DNA from 3 places in the Pseudoalteromonas sp. SR43-3 genome. Region 2 is predicted to be linked to each of the others. Evidence: predicted binding sites of a transcription regulator. Region 2 holds the regulator's gene; each other region holds the start of a gene.
The links. Region 2 encodes ArgR, which controls arginine synthesis, uptake and breakdown. Its sites were predicted from a motif close to ANTGAATANNTATTCANT; they were not measured.

Region 1 (5,844 bases), on a different contig from region 2:
TTACCGCCTGCCATGCCTTTACCTACGTAATCGTTAGCATCGCCAACCAATGTCATTTCAAGACCACCGGCATTCCAAACACCAAACGATTGACCCGCCGTACCGTGTAATTCAATTGCTACGGGGTCTGCCGCCATACCTTGATTACCGTGTTTATCAGCAATATAACCCGAAAGCATTGCACCTACAGAGCGGTCAGTATTACAAATACGACTCACAAGCGAGATACCGCTTGACGTATCAATTGCCTCTTGCGCTTTAGCTAATAAACTTTCGTTTAACTTACCTAGATAATGCGAACTGTTAGGCGCACTACAATAAAGCGTTTCGCCAGTTGGGTTGTTCGGCTGAGCAATAACAGACGATAAATCAATTTTCTTCTGCTTTGCAGTTTTGCCTTCAATTTCTTCTAATAAATCTAAACGGCCAATTAAGTCAGTTAAATTTGCAACGCCTAGGCTAGCCATAATTTCACGCGCTTCTTGCGCTATAAACTTAAAGTAGTTCATCGCCATTTCTGGTAAGCCGTGATAATGCTTTTGACGAAGTGTTTCGTCTTGTGTTGCAACACCGGTCGCACAGTTATTTAAGTGACAAATACGTAAGTATTTACACCCAAGGGCAACCATTGGACCAGTACCAAAACCAAAGCTTTCAGCACCTAAAATTGCCGCTTTAATAATATCTAAACCTGTTTTTAAGCCACCATCTGTTTGCAGGCGAATGCGATGACGAAGGCCATTTTCAACTAGTGCTTGCTGTGTTTCAGCAAGTCCAAGCTCCCATGGGCTACCCGCATATTTAACAGAAGTAAGTGGGCTTGCGCCTGTACCGCCATCGTAGCCAGAAATAGTAATTAAATCGGCATATGCTTTAGCAACACCTGTTGCAATGGTTCCCACACCTGGCTCTGAAACAAGTTTTACAGAAATAAGTGCTTTAGGGTTTACTTGTTTTAAATCGAAAATTAGCTGTGCTAAATCTTCAATTGAGTAAATATCGTGATGCGGTGGTGGCGAAATTAACGTAACACCTGGTACCGAATAACGAAGCTTAGCAATATACGGCGTTACTTTTTCACCTGGTAATTGTCCACCTTCGCCTGGTTTTGCACCTTGCGCTACTTTAATTTGAATAACGTCAGCACTGCGTAAGTAATGAGGCGTTACACCAAATCGACCTGAAGCGACTTGCTTAATACGCGAGTTTTTTTCTGTACCATAACGCAGTTTATCTTCACCGCCTTCACCCGAGTTTGAACAACCACCTAAGCGGTTCATTGCAATTGCTAGCGCTTCATGCGCTTCTGGTGATAACGCACCAATACTCATTGCTGCTGAGTCAAAACGCTTGTATAGGTTTTCTGCAGACTCTACTTCATCAATGCTTATACCTTGCTCAGGTAATTTAAGCGCTAACATATCGCGCAAAGTCGCAATTGGGCGATTATTAACTAAATCAGCGTACGCACTGTAGTCTTTATAATCACCTGATCGAACCGCTTTTTGCAGGGTTTGAATAACATCTGGATTATAAGCATGATACTCACCACCGTGAACGTACTTAAATAAACCACCGTGGCTTAATAATTTCCGCTTACTTAAAGCAAGTTTGTGCAAACTTTGCTGATCGTCATCAAAGTCGGTAAAGCATGCACCTTGTATACGACTTGCAACGCCTTTAAAGCACATTTCAATAATCGCATCAGATAATCCCACCGCTTCAAACAACATTGAACAACGATAAGACGCAACCGTACTTATGCCCATTTTAGACATAATTTTGTACAAGCCTTTATTAATGGCTTTACGATAAGCAAGGGTCACTTCGCAATACGACTTATCAATAATTTTGCTGTCGCTCATCGCAACTAACGATTCATACGCAAGGTATGGATAAATTGCCGTAGCACCAAAACCTAATAGCACAGCAAACTGGTGCGCATCTCGCACACTGCCAGTTTCAATGATAATATTTGATTCACAGCGCAAGTTGTTATCAACTAAGCGTTTTTGTACCGCACCTACAGCCATAGCTGCTGGAATTGGTAAATTTATTTCATCAAAGTTACGGTCAGTTAAAATAAGCATGATACAGCCCGCAGCTGCTTTTTCTTGTGCTTGGTCACAAATACGCGTAACCGCGTTTTCTAAACCCTCTTCAACTGTGTAGGTAATATCAATTTTACAGTAGCTGTAGTGCGCTTCATCAGCATTTAATAGCTGCTGCATATCTGCGTACATTAAAATTGGTGTATCAAACTGTAGGCGCTTAGCGTGGCCTGTTGTTTCGTTAAATACGTTTTGCTCACTACCAATACAGGTTGCAAGCGACATTACATGGTTTTCACGTAGTGGATCGATAGGTGGATTTGTTACTTGCGCAAATTTTTGGCGGAAGTAATCATAAAGTGAACGATGCCCTTCACTAAGCACAGCAAATGGCGTGTCATCACCCATTGAGCCTGTCGCTTCTTGGCCGTTTTCACCCATTACACGAATAACGCTATCTAGCTCTTCGTTGGTATAACCAAACATTTTTTGATATTTAGCTAGCGTTTCGTCATCAAATGAGCGATTACCGGCGTCTTGCTCAGTAAGTTCTTCAAATGGAACTAAACGTTTAACGTTTTCTTCAAGCCATGACTTGTAAGGATGGCGAGATTTTAAATCTTGATCGATTTCATCCGAGTGCCAGATTTTGCCAAGTTTAGTATCAATAACTAATAATTCACCTGGACCAACACGGCCTTTTTCAACCACTTCATCGGCAGTGTAATCCCAAATACCCACTTCTGATGCAAGCGTAATAAAACCATCTTGTGTAATTACATAACGTGCTGGGCGAAGTCCATTACGGTCAAGGTTACACGCCGCAAAACGACCATCCGACATAACAATACCTGCCGGGCCATCCCATGGTTCCATATGCATAGAGTTAAAGTCGTAAAATGCACGTAAATCGTCGTCCATTGCACGGTTTTTCTGCCATGCAGGCGGCACGAGCATACGCATAGCGCGGAATAAATCCATTCCGCCAGCTAAAAATAGCTCAAGCATATTATCTAGGCTTGATGAATCAGAACCGGTTTCGTTTACAAACGGCGCTGCGCTTTGTAAATCAGGAATAAGCGGTGACGCAAATTTATAAGAACGTGCGCGTGCCCACTGGCGGTTACCTTCAATAGTATTAATTTCACCATTGTGTGCTAAATAGCGGAAAGGTTGAGCTAAAGGCCAACGCGGCTGAGTATTAGTAGAAAAGCGCTGATGGAAAACACAAATCGCACTCGTCATACGAATATCAGCTAAATCTAGGTAAAAATTAGGTAAATCCGCAGGCATCATTAAGCCTTTATAGATAGTTACCAAACCAGATAGACTTGCGATATAGAAAGCTTCATCATCAACAATGCGCTTTTCAGCGCGGCGGCGTGCTACATATAAGCGACGCTCTAAGTCTTTAGAACGCCAACCTTCTGGCGCGCTAACAAAAATTTGTTCAAAACCTGGTAATTGCTGTACAGCAATAGGACCCAACATAGATGGGTCGGTTGGTACAACACGCCAACCTAAAATATTTAGCGTTTCTTTTTCTAATTCTTCGCTAAGTATTTGTTTTGCAGCTTGTGCTAAAACAGGGTCTGAATTTAAAAATATCATACCCACTGAGTAGTTTTTGCCTAAGTGCCAATTATGTTCACTGGCAATTGCACGGAAAAAGCTATCTGGTTTTTGTAATAATAAACCACAGCCATCACCTGTTTTACCATCGGCAGATATACCGCCACGGTGCTGCATGCGATCAAGCCCCGTAATAGCAGTACGAATAAGCCTATGACTAGCTTGACCATTAACTTGGGCTATTAAGCCAAAGCCACAATTTTCTTTTTCTAACTTTGAGTCGTATAACATAGACCCCTCCCCTTGCTGCACTGTTAGCGTGGATGAACTGCTCGACGATTTGCTAACAGACGGACAAAACTAGCCTCTATCTTAAATAGAGTCAATAGCACTTTGAATACATATTCACATTCTTGAATATTTCTCACTTCATAGCAAGATTTCTTTTTATCATTATTTTTAACATTTAGCGTTATTTTAACCACTATTTTTTCATGACACTGGTGTCAAGTTTAACATATTGTAAAAAACACAAGTACCCAAAAGTGCAGCTTACGTAAACGTAAAGGTGAGTAAAAGTGAATAAGTATTCAACACATGAAGGGCTATTCAGTTAACATTTAGATAGTTTTATGGTATTTCATTACTTTAATGGCTTAACATCCCCGATTATTGCTGCTCATTAGTATAGTTATGAAAGTTCATGTCCTTTTTTGTACATTAATAGTGAATTTTTATTTAAAGCGGTGTCCGATGCGGACATAAAAACTGTCCGCGGACATCATTTTCAAGAACAAAAAATAAAAAGCACCTTAATATCAATGTGATAATAGTTGGCATATTAATCGTATAGCTTTACATATAATCGCTAATTGGAATTACCATGTTTACTCTAAGCTTATTTTTGCTCTCTCCTATTGCCGCCATTTGCACAGCAGCTTTATTACTGCTGTGCGAAAAATACATAAAAGCAATGTAGGGGGAATTAAATGATTAAAGATACCAGCGCACAAGACGTACAAGTAAAGGCACCTATAAGCTATAAAAAATACGCGATAATCACTGCGGTTGTTTTCATTGTGGTCTCTACAGTTGCTTATATTTTTTTAACTAACCATAGCGCTAAAAGCTCTATTAGCCGCTCAAAAGTACAGGTTGCAAAAGTACATGTTAAAGCGCTCATTCGAGATATTGCCGCCAGTGGTAAAATTGTTGCTGCTAATGCTCCTAAAATCTACAGTCCAGAACGTGGATTTATAGATTTAAAAGTAAAGGCCGGCGATACAGTAAAGCAAGACGATACACTTGCCCTGCTGCAAAGCCCTGAGTTAACTAATGAATTAAAGCAACAGGAATCTGTACTTAAACGACTACAAGGCGAGCAGCAAAGGCAGCATTTGCAAGCAAGACGCCAAACACTCACTTTAAATAAAACACTCGATATGGCACAAGTTGAGCTTAATGCCGCTGAGCGCGAAAATCGCCGGGCACAGTTATCAATTCAAAAGCACTTAATTAGCCAAATTGATCTTGAAAAAGCAGTTGATGATTTATCACGCGCAAGACTCTCATATAAACATGCACAACAAGAGGTATTGCTTGCCAAAGACACGCTCGCCTTTGAACTACAAGCAGCTAAAAGTGATGTGACCCGCCAACAACTTATTGTTGATGATTTAATCAGAAAAGTAAGCAACCTATCTATTAAGGCTACCGTTACTGGGATCGTGGGTAACCTACTTGTGCAACAAAAAGCCGCAGTGACGCAAAGCCAACCTCTTATGACTCTCGTCGACTTAAGTAATTTCGAAGCGGAACTTCAAGTACCTGAAAGTTACGCCAACGAATTAGGACTCGGTATGGAAGTAGAGCTTAAGTTAGGCAATGAAACAGTGATGGGGAATTTATCCGCCATATCACCAGAAGTTAATAATCGTGAAGTAACAGCACGCGTCCGATTTAAAGGTGTTACTAACAACATCCGTCAAAACCAACGCTTAACTGCACGTATTTTACTCGACAACCGAGAAGGTGTAATGCAGGTAAAACGCGGCGCTTTTATGCAGCAAGGCGGAATTTTTGCTTATAAGGTAGAAGGCAATATTGCAAAGCGTATACCTATTACAATAGGCGCTACCAGCATTAATGCGGTTGAACTTTTAAGCGGTGTTAAAGAAAACGATGAGATTATTATTTCAAGCTACAGCGACTTTAAGCAAGC
Region 2 (5,844 bases):
AAGCACACCATAAACTCTATATTGATTATCAATTAATCAGTTATCTTGGCTAATTCAGTCTAAATTAAGTACTTTAATAGTGTTTTTTCAATCAATCGTCACAAAATATCGAGCTAGTGCATTTTTTGTTGTACAATCTGCGCCGTTCACACATAAAAATTGGCTCGGAGATCAATGGATATAAAAGCTATCCAGGCGTTAATCGAAAGCGATATGAATGACGTCAATCAACTTATACATGCGCAAATGCGCTCAGATGTGGCGTTAGTTAATCAGCTTGGTTTATATATAGTTAGCAGTGGCGGCAAACGCGTTCGTCCAATGCTGGCTATTTTAGCAGCCAAAGCGCTCGGTTATCAGGGTAAAGATCACATAACACTTGCAACAATTGTTGAGTTTATCCATACAGCAACGCTATTGCATGATGATGTTGTAGATGAATCAAACTTACGACGTGGCACGCCTACAGCAAATGCTGAATTTGGTAATGCTGCTAGCGTATTGGTTGGTGACTTTATTTACACTCGCTCATTTCAGCTTATGGTTGGCCTTGGAAAAATGCAGATTATGCAAGTACTTGCCGATGCAACAAACATTATTGCTGAAGGTGAAGTATTGCAGCTGATGAACTGCAATGACCCAGATACGACTGAAGCCAGCTATATGCAGGTTATTTACTCTAAAACGGCTAAATTATTTGAAGCAGCTACAGGCCTTGCTGCCATTATCACAGAGCAAGACCAAGCGACACTTGATGCACTAAACCTATACGGTATGCATTTAGGTACTGCGTTTCAACTAGTAGATGACGTACTCGATTACAATGCAGATGCTGAGCAGCTAGGTAAAAACATTGGCGATGATTTAGCTGAAGGCAAACCAACCCTTCCGCTTATTTATGCTATGCAACATGGTAGCGAGCAGCAAACACAGCTCATTCGTGATGCAATAGAGCACAGTAATGGTATGGAGCATTTAGAAGAAATTTTAACTGCACTAAAACAAACTAATGCGCTTGAGTTTACAATGCAAAAAGCAGAGCTTGAGGCCGAAAAAGCCATTGCCTGTTTAGACTTTTTAGCTGAGTCTGACTATAAGCAAGCACTTATAAGCCTTGCCCGTATTGCGGTTGACCGCGACCACTAGTTTTAACTAGTTACACAGTGTGACATTAATTCTGAGCAATAAAAAAGCCTGCAAATGCAGGCTTTTTTGTTGCTTAAAGCGGCTATTACGCCATGAAATCAACACCTTCTTTGATGTCTTTTTTCAGAGTTTCAAGCATGTCATTTTTTGCTTTTGTTTCAAATGCGCTTAGTTCGCCGTAAGAAAGAATTTCTTCTACGCCGTTTTTACCTAAACGTACTGGATGTGCAAAGTACTCTGCATCGCCATTTTCAACAGCAACGTAAGCGTAATCTACAACTTCTTCACCTTGTAGGCCTTTAACTAAAGACATACAAAAACGAGCTGCAGCAGCACCCATAGATAGCGTAGCTGAACCACCGCCTGCTTTAGCATTTACAACTTCAGTACCCGCATTTTGGATACGTGGAGTAAGTGCAGCAACTTCTTCATCAGTGAAAGAAACACCTTCAACTTGAGAAAGTAGAGGCAGAATAGTTGTGCCTGAGTGACCACCAATTACTGGTACTTTTACAGTTGCTACGTCTACGCCTTTAAGTTCAGCAACAAATGCTTCTGAACGAATAACGTCAAGCGTAGTAATACCGAATACGCGTTTAGCGTCGTAAGTACCTGCTTTTTTGAATACTTCAGCAACAATTGGAACTGTGCCATTTACTGGGTTAGTAATAATACCTACTAACGCTTTAGGACAGCTGGCAACAATGCCTTCTGCTAACGTTTTGATGATGCCAGCATTTACATTGAATAAATCAGCACGATCCATACCTGGTTTACGCGGCATACCCGCTGGGATAAGAACGATGTCAGAGCCTTCAAGCGCTTTATTTAAATCGTCTGCGCCAAAGCCTGCAACTTTAACATCTGTTGGGATGTGAGAAAGGTCAACCGCAACACCTGGTACTACTGGTGCAACATCATAAAGTGATAATTCAGAGCCAGCTGGTAAGCCTGTTTTTAATAATAAAGACAACGCTTGGCCGATACCGCCTGCAGCACCTAATACAGCAACTTTCATTGGAATTCTCCGTAATTTGAGGTAGGAAACATTTGTGGCTCTTAAGATAATGAAATTAGCGACTAAAAACAAATTTATCCTGTCTATTTCAAGTATATTTTCGACCATAGTCGTAAACTTATGTGATTTAACGCATCAAACTGGCAAGTTAACTAAACAACTGCTGCATAATTATTCATTTTTGTGTAGAATTTGCGGCATAAATAACAAAAACGAATAAAGACTATGCAACCACAAGATAAACAAGAAGCACTGGTAAAAGCATTTAAATCACTATTAAAAGAAGAAAATTTTGGCTCTCAAGGCGAAATAGTTGATGCGTTAAAAGATCAAGGTTTTGACAATATAAGCCAAAGTAAAGTATCACGCATGTTAAGTAAATTTGGCGCTGTACGCACACGTAATGCCAAACAAGAAATGGTTTACTGCTTACCTGCTGAAATGGGTGTACCTACGGCTAAAAGCCCATTACGCCAATTAGTAATCGACATTATGCACAACGAAATGATGATCATCATTCGTACCAGCCCAGGTGCTGCTCAGCTTATTGCACGTTTATTAGATTCATTAGGTAAAGCAGATGGCGTACTAGGAACAATTGCAGGCGACGATACTATTTTTATCGCTCCTGCTAAAATATCTGAAATAGATGTAACACTTGAACGTGTTCGCATTTTATTTGATACAGTTTAATAGCAAACTAAATTTGTTTTAAAAACCCTATTGAAGGTGCAAAGAAAGCAGAGCCCATATCGGCTTGAGTAAAATCAAGCCAGTGGTCGTAGCAATCCCCTTCCCCTAAACGACTATTAAGTACTTTTTCAAATGCGGTGCCCGTACAAGCGCATGTAATTGATAACATTCCCTGCTCATACACGTCGCCATAAGGCATGCTTTGATTTAATAGTAGCGGTTGTCCGTGTTCGTCTTTTAGCTCACTTCGCGAAGCATGGCTGGTTTCGATCGCTGGGGTAATTAGCGTGTTATCAAGACGCGTACGTCCCATTATTTGCTCTTGCTCACTCAATGATAAATGCTGCCACATAGTTAAATCATGTTTATAACGCTGAACATGAATATAACTCCCCTGATCTTCAAAGCTACCAGGGTTGCTGATTAAAGCCGTAGCGCGCTTTTTTCTTCCATGTGCGGTGTCGCCACCATAAATAAAACCGTTAAAATCACGACCATCTAAAAAACGAAAATTACGAATTTGCTCCACCAGCTCTACATCGGGGGCAAATAATTTTAAAATTTGCAGCGCAAATAAATGGTTAACATCTTCACGGTCAGAGCGAATTTGTACAAATAAATCACACGGTTGTACGCTCATTTGGTGATCGCTATGGGTTATATTGGGAAAGCTCTGTAATTCGCTTGGAATGTATTCAGGGAGGATATGCGGCCAGTATTGCGCACCAATAGCAACCATACAAGAGAGCATTGATTCTGAAAATTGATCGCTAAACTCTTCTTCTATAGCGCTTACTTGTTTTAACTTTGCGCGAAGTGATTCGTCTTGACCATCAAACACATTAAAAAATAAGTGCAAACCGTGTAAGTTTGCTTCAGCACAAATCCCTGATTGCGCTTGCGCCATTGTTATTCCTTAGTTTTACAGATAAAAACACAGCGAATAACAAATTAATTACGATTCGAAAAAATTCACCGTGTGAGGTTTTATTTTTATTATAACCTGATCATTATTTTCAAATGACTGGCCATATTGTGCAGCAACTTCAATTTCTTGTTCATCAATAACAAGCGAATAAACATACGCCGAACCAATAAAGCGACGACTTATGATTGTAGCTCGCTTGCTGAATTTGTCACTTTGGTTATCTGCCACTAATTCTATTTGATGAGGGCGCACATATATAAGCCCTGCAGTTACATTATGCTTACTCTCAACATAAGATTCGACTAAACCAAATGGTGTTTTATATTCAGTTGCGGTTAACACTTCTGCGCTTAAGTATATGCCCTGACCCAGAAACTCTGCAACCTCCTTTGAACATGGAGCTGCAAAAAGCTGCTCAGGCGTGCCTTGTTGCTCAATTTTACCGCGATGCATAATGGCAAGTGTATCTGAAAACGCAAACGCCTCTTCTTTTGAGTGTGTAACAAACACAGCAGATACTTGAGTTGCCTTAATAATTCGACGTATATCGGCAATTAATTCAAAGCGTACTTGTGTGTCGATGTTTGAAAAAGGCTCATCAAGGAGTAATAAACTAGGTTTATAAGCTAATGCACGAGCGATAGCGACGCGTTGCTGTTGGCCACCCGATAACTGGTGTGGAAACCTGTCAGCACAGCCAATTAAATGTACAAGCTTAAGCATTTCATCAACGCGTTGCTGCTTTTGAGCTTTGCTCATTTTACTAAGCCCAAATGCGATATTATTTGCCACCGTTAAATGCGGAAACAGCGCATAATCTTGAAACATCATGCCGATGTTACGGTGCTCAGGTGAGACAAAAGATTGCTCATCACTCACTAATTTACCGTCTATAAAAATAGACCCTTGCTTGGCTTCAATTAAACCTGCAATCGCTTTTAATGTGGTTGTTTTTCCGCATCCACTCGCCCCGAGTAGGCAAACAATTTCGTCTTTACCTACTGTTAAATCTAAATCGTGAATAACCTTTGTGCCGTTATAGTGATAGCTCACGCCTTGTAAAATTAAACTACTCATTTAACTACGCTGCTCCATAGAACGATTAATAAAATACAAAGGAATAAACCCAACAATAACAATAAATAATGCAGATATTGAAGCAAGCTCTAACTGCTCGTCACTCACATACTGAAATACATGAGTAGCTAAGCTTTCAAAATTAAACGGTCTGAGCAATAGCGCAGCCGGCAACTCTTTCATACACTCAATAAATACCAATAAGGCAGCAGTGAGCAATCCTCTTCGCAGTAAAGGTAGATGCACTAAACGCAGCGTTTGCCCTTGGCTTTTACCCATTGATTGGCTTGCCATATCAAGTGATGGACTAATACGTAAAAAACTCGACTCAATTGCTCCGTGTGCAATGGCGTAAAACCTAACAATATAAGCAATAATAATAGTAAGAATGCTACCTGTAAGCAGTAAGCCAATATCTAAATTATACGGCTCGAGCGCTGTGTTAATGGTGTTCTCTAACAATGTAAGAGGTAACAAAACCGCAATAGCGAGTACTGTGCCAGGCAGCGCATAGCCTGTGCTTGCTAAACGCCCAGGAATAAGCGGATACGTTTGCTTTGCCACACGCTGATAAAAAACCACAAAAACACTCAATGTAATGGTTATAACACTTACAACCCCTGCCACTTTTAAACTTTGCCAAGCGTAACTAAAAAACTCAACATTCCATGCTTTATCAAAGTAGGTAATGGCGTAATTTATAAGTACTGCAATAGGAATTACAAAAGCGATAAGTAAAATAAAGCTACAAAATGCCGTTGCGAGCCAAGCAGACTTTCCTTTTAATACATAGAGAGATTCACTATTTACACTTGATTGGCGCTCAAATACCGCTTGATTACGACGACTAAAACGCTCTGCCATTAATGCTAAAAATAACAGCAGTAACATCACACCCGATATTTTAGCGGCCGCTGTAAGTGAGTAATAACCAAACCACGTATCGTATACGGCGGTTGTTAATGTACTTACGGCAAAATAA
Region 3 (5,844 bases), on a different contig from region 2:
TTGACCTTTATATAGCTTAAGTACCACTTCACCTGTTGCCACTTTAGAAAGTGCTTCTGCACCGGCTAAAATAGAATCTTTAAGTGGTGTAAACCAACGTCCGTCGTACACTAAATGTGAAAATTCACCACCTAGTACTTCTTTCCATTTACGGCTTGCTTTATCAAGCACTAGCTCGTCAATGGCTTGAAGCGCAGCCATAATTACTGTGCCACCTGGTGTTTCATAACAACCGCGTGACTTCATACCTACTAAACGGTTTTCTACAATATCAACACGCCCAACGCCATGAGGTGATGCAATATCGTTTAATTTAACTAAACAGTCATATGGTTTAAGTTCTTCGCCATTTACAGCAACCACTTCGCCTTCAACAACTTTTAAAGTTACTAGTTCTGATTTATCTGGTGCTTGCTCTGGAGAGTTAGTCCAAGTCCATACTTGCTCAGTTGGTTGACACCATGGATCTTCAAGCTCACCACCTTCGTGCGAAATATGCCAAGCGTTAGCATCACGGCTATAAATTTTTGTAGCAGATGCTGAACACGGAATGTCACGCTCTGCTAAGTAATCAAGTAATGATTCACGACTCGATAAGTCCCACTCACGCCATGGCGCAATTACTTTTAAATCTGGAGCAAGGGCTGCAAAACATGATTCAAAACGAACTTGGTCATTACCTTTACCAGTACAACCATGAGAAAGTGCATCAGCACCTACTTTACGTGCAATTTCAACTTGTGCTTTAGCAATAATAGGACGCGCCATAGACGTACCTAGTAAATAAGTACCTTCGTAAATCGAGCCCGTTTTAAGTGTTGGATAAATGTAATCACTTACCATTTCATCTTTTAAATCAACTACGTAACATTCTGAAGCACCTGAAGCGATTGCTTTAGCTTCTACGCCTTCAAGTTCTTCTGCGCCTTGACCTACATCCGCTACAAACGCAACAACTTCACAACCGTAGTTTTCTTTTAACCATGGCACGATAGCCGATGTATCAAGACCACCTGAATAGGCTAAAACGACTTTTTTAATTGAACTCATAGGTGTTCCTTAACAAAATTTGGATTTAGTAATGTAACTAGCAAAGCATTTTGCGCGTGCATGCGATTCTCTGCTTGTTGAATAATTTTCGATGCTGGACCATCCATTACCTCAGAGGTAATTTCAAATTCACGGTGTGCCGGTTGGCAATGTAATACCGTAGTTGCACCGGTTTGATCTAGCAATGCCTGATTTAATTGATAAGGCATATATTTTTCTTTAACTTGCTCAAGCGGTGTTGTATCACCCATTGATACCCATGTATCTGCATATACAACGTTTGCACCAACAGCCGCTTCAACACGGTCACTTACCATCACTGATGCGCCATTCATTGCCGCTATTTGCTCTGCCTTTTTAAGGATTTGCGAATCAGGCGAGCTGCCTTTTGGCGTTACAGCAACAAAATCAGTGCCAAGCGTTGCCGCTAAAAGCATTAATGAATGAGTTACATTGTTGCCCTCACCTAAGTAAGCCACTTTAAGCTCGCTCACATCGCCGTGAACTTCTTGAAGCGTTAAAAAATCAGCAAGCGCTTGGCATGGGTGGTATAAATCACACAAACTATTTACTACCGGTACTGATGCGTATTCACCTAATGTAGTTAATGTGCTGTGCTGATTTACGCGCGCAACAATACCATCGGCCCAAGTAGAAATATTAAGTGCGAAATCTTTAATTGATTCACGTGCACCCATAGCGCCATTTTGCTGATCTAAATAAACTGCATGGCCACCAAGGCGGTTAATACCTATATCAAACGATAAGCGAGTACGTAAACTTTGTTTTTCAAACAATGTTACGATTGATTTTCCCGCTAATACATTGCTGTATTTTTCTGGTTTTGCTTTTATATCTTGCGCTAACTTTAATAAATTAAGTGCGCCTTCTTGGTCTAACTCTAAACCCGTTAAAAAATTCTCAAACATAATAAACCTATGGTGTAATCTTAGTTCCGACATGCTCGCCTTGTAGCAGAGCAGTTAAATTTTCTGGCTTTTGCCAGCTGGAAATATACACACCGCGTCGTAAATGTTGGGCAGCGTGAAGGCTGGTCTTAACTTTGACCTCCATCCCGCCCACAATTACTCCATTTGTAATTAAAGTATCAATGTGTTTTGTGTCAAGTTGATGTAACGGCTGTTTATTTTCATCAAGCACTGCTTCAACATCCGTCATAAAAATAAGCTCGGCATTTAAGTTACTAGCAATAGCCGCTGCTGCTTCATCTGCATTTACGTTGTACCAAAGCCCTTGCTCATCAAAGCCTATAGAGCTAACAATGGGTAGGCGACCGATTTTAAGTAAATCATTAACAATAGAATCGTCGTTGCTTTTACATTTACCCACCAAGCAAAGCGCTTTTAGCTTTTGAGTGGCAGTAACACCTGCCTCAAAAAGACTTAAGCCGACAGGCTTGTGCCCAGCACTAATAGCTTGAGTCATTAATTGTTTATTAGCGCAACCTGCAAGCGCACCCACTATATAAGGCATTTGCTCTGCTGGGCTAATACGTAATCCTTGGTGTTTAGCACTGGCAAAACCCGCTTGTTTTAACCATGTATCAACTAAAGCGCCACCGCCATGTACAATCACAAACTCATCATTTGTTTGCTCATTTAATACATCAAACAACGCTTTTGCTGCATTTTCTGTATTAAGTACTGCACCACCTAGTTTAATTACCCACGTTTTTTTACTCATTTAAAACGCTCCTTTTAAACCAGTGGTATGATCTAAATTCATAGAAATATTAATACACTGCAAAGCTTGTCCAGCAGCGCCTTTTAATAAGTTATCAATAGCAGACATCACAATTAACTGCGTTCCTTGTTGCTGCCAGCCAATATCAACAAATGGCTGCTTAGCTACACCTTTAATTGAAGGTACTTTATCGCCTAATAAACGAATTAATGGCTCGCTCGAAAGTACTTGATAAGCCGATGCAACGTTTTCCTTGGTAACGCCTGGCTTAAGCTGTACATAAATAGTTTCTAAAATACCGCGCGGAAAATTACCTAGATGCGGTGTAAACAACACTTTGTGGCCAAGGTGTTGTTCAATTTCAGGGCCGTGGCGATGGTTAAACAAACCATAAGGTGCAAGCGACACTTCACAAAAATGCGTTCCTACACTGGCTTTACGCCCTGCGCCTGTAACGCCCGAAACCGCATTAATAATAATACTTTCGCTGCTCAATAAGCCTGCTTGCTTAAGCGGTTTTAGCGCATTAAGCGCTGCTGTTGGGTAACAACCTGCAACAGCAATTAGCTTTGCATTAGCGATAGCATCATGGTTCCACTCAGCTAGACCGTAAGCCGCTTCATTTAAAAGCTCTGGATGTTGATGCTCAAAACCATAGTAAGTAACGTAGTCGTCATTGCTTGCTAAACGATAGCCACCAGATAAATCAAATACCTTTTTACCCATAGCTAAAAATTGCGGCGCTAGATCAACACTTACTTTGTGATCGGTACATAAGCATACGTAATCAGCATCACTTTGAATGTCATCAAAAGCTGATACGCTAAGAGGAAGTAAAGGGCAGTCTAGTAAGCCAAGGTGCTCTGGGTATAAATCACTTAGCAATTTATTTTTATCTAAGCTACCCTCAGATACATAACAGCCTGTTAAAGTTAAGTTTGGATGCTTAGCAACTAAACTTGCTAACTCTGCGCCGCTGTATCCGCTTGCGCCAATAATCACTACATTCATTTGTTACTCGTTATCTTAAAATTAATTACTACTTATCTATAATGTTCGCTTAAACTAGCTTAGACGCTAATTAAGTCTTTTTTATTAATGAATTTTGATTATCGTCGCATTATTTTCATGGCGTTACTTTTAATATATTTATGCTTAAAAAGTGAATTGATATTCATCATAAATACTTTTATATTGTTATGCAATTAAATTGAATAATAATTTTGGATTTTTTTATGCCTTTGCCTTCGTTTATTTCCATGTACCAACAATTGATTGCAGCCCCTTCTATTAGTGCTATTGAAGACAACCTGTGTATGAGCAATAAAAACGTAATTGAACTCCTAGCCAGTTGGTGCGAAACAATCGGTTTTACGTGTGAAATTATAGAATTGGAAGGAGGTAAAGGGCGCTATAATTTATTAGCAAAACGCGGAGAAGGTGATGGCGGATTAATGCTAGCTGGTCATACCGACACAGTGCCTTTTGATGACAGTCGTTGGAATCATAATCCATTTAAACTTACCGAACTCGATAACAAATTGTATGGGCTAGGAAGTATTGATATGAAAGGCTTTTTTGCTTTTGTATTACAAGCGATTAGTGAACTTGATGAAAAGCAGCAAACTCAGCCTATTTTAATTCTTGCCACCGCCGACGAAGAAACTACGATGGCTGGTGCGCAACAAATATGTAAGCACCCTAATTTAAAACCTGCGCGTTGTATAATAGGCGAACCTACTGATATGACTCCAGTATTTATGCACAAAGGCCATATGAGTACAGCAATAAGAGTGGTTGGTCGCTCTGGGCATAGCTCCGATCCCGAACGTGGTCTTAACGCCATTGAAGTAATGCATAAAGTGATTACAAAATTGATGATCTTAAAAGAACAATTAAAGCATAAGTATTCAATAAGCCACTTCGAAATCCCTTATCCAACATTAAACCTAGGTAATATTCATGGCGGCGATAACGCGAATAGAATTTGTGGTTGCTGTGAAATGCATATAGATATGCGCCCATTACCAGGTTTAAGTGTACAAGAACTACAAGCATTCGTACTCGATGCAACGAAAGAGATAAATCAGCAATACCCAAATGCGGTGAGCGTTATTGATTTACATGAACCAATACCGGCATTTAGTGGGAGCACCGACAGTGCTTTAGTAAAAATGGCTGAAAAAATAGCGGGGCAAAAAGCGGTCGCAGTAAATTACTGCACTGAAGCGCCGTTTATCCAGCAACTCGGTTGTGAAACGATTGTAATGGGCCCAGGCTCAATTAACCAAGCACACCAGCCTGATGAATTTTTAGCGATGGAAAAAATAAAACCATCACAACAAATAATCACTGATCTTATAAAAGCAAATTGCTTTAGCTAATAAGATTACAATAAAGGCGCCAATTGGCGCCTTTATTAATACAGAACTAAGGCCTAATCACCTTTAACTTCTAAGTTAATAAACTTAACTAGCTCTTCAGGTTGCCCTACTAGCATCATAACTTGTTGGTTAATTTCCATCATAGTTTTACCTTCAGGTAGCTTTGCAGACACACTGAATGAATTTAAACCTTTCGCAAAGCTAGTTAAAGCCTTTGCAATATCTTCAGTTACAGGAGCTTGTTGTAACTGTTGCTCTAGCGTCATTTCCATTTGCTCAAGCGTCATACCTTGCTTTTCAAGCTCGCTTGAGAGTAAATCTTTTAATTTACCCTGGTTATTTAAGGCAAAGCTAACATTACGCGGCTCTAATTTACTCATTGCTTGCATAACAAGTGTTTGCTGCTGTAATTCTTGCTCATACGTCAGCGGTTGATCACCCGCTTCTTGCTGCGCCTTGCTAATAGCCAATGAAGCATCCATTAACGCTTTTGAATTAGCTAAACCCATATCCATATTAAAACTAACAATGTCTTTTGCATCAAGCTTAACTACTACATCACTATTGCCAGACTCTTCATCGTAATCAAGTGATGAATGTAAGTCGTAACTTGCCGACGCTAACATTTCGTTTGTATCAGCTGGTAATTTTGATACGAAGCTTTTATCAAACTGAAAGCTTTTTACATCAAATGATGTATGTGGTG

Region 1: a site for ArgR is predicted at 4,016-4,033, ahead of gltB (glutamate synthase large subunit). Genes of this name have one in related genera too.
Region 3: a site for ArgR is predicted at 3,916-3,933, ahead of argC (N-acetyl-gamma-glutamyl-phosphate reductase). Genes of this name have one in related genera too.

Annotation. Positions count from the first base shown of each region.
Region 1 is NZ_JACJEC010000006.1:24,272-30,115, forward strand. It holds gene gltB (glutamate synthase large subunit) at 1-3,914, opposite strand, end outside; gene H5088_RS09470 (efflux RND transporter periplasmic adaptor subunit) at 4,613-5,844, shown strand, end outside.
Region 2 is NZ_JACJEC010000002.1:288,711-294,554, forward strand. It holds gene ispB (octaprenyl diphosphate synthase) at 175-1,146, shown strand; gene mdh (malate dehydrogenase) at 1,232-2,164, opposite strand; gene argR (transcriptional regulator ArgR) at 2,390-2,857, shown strand; gene H5088_RS03670 (Dyp-type peroxidase) at 2,865-3,764, opposite strand; gene H5088_RS03675 (ABC transporter ATP-binding protein) at 3,813-4,862, opposite strand; gene H5088_RS03680 (iron ABC transporter permease) at 4,863-5,844, opposite strand, start outside.
Region 3 is NZ_JACJEC010000020.1:25,362-31,205, forward strand. It holds gene H5088_RS17075 (argininosuccinate synthase) at 1-1,050, opposite strand, end outside; gene H5088_RS17080 (ornithine carbamoyltransferase) at 1,047-1,979, opposite strand; gene argB (acetylglutamate kinase) at 1,987-2,754, opposite strand; gene argC (N-acetyl-gamma-glutamyl-phosphate reductase) at 2,755-3,765, opposite strand; gene argE (acetylornithine deacetylase) at 3,990-5,138, shown strand; gene H5088_RS17100 (hypothetical protein) at 5,192-5,844, opposite strand, start outside.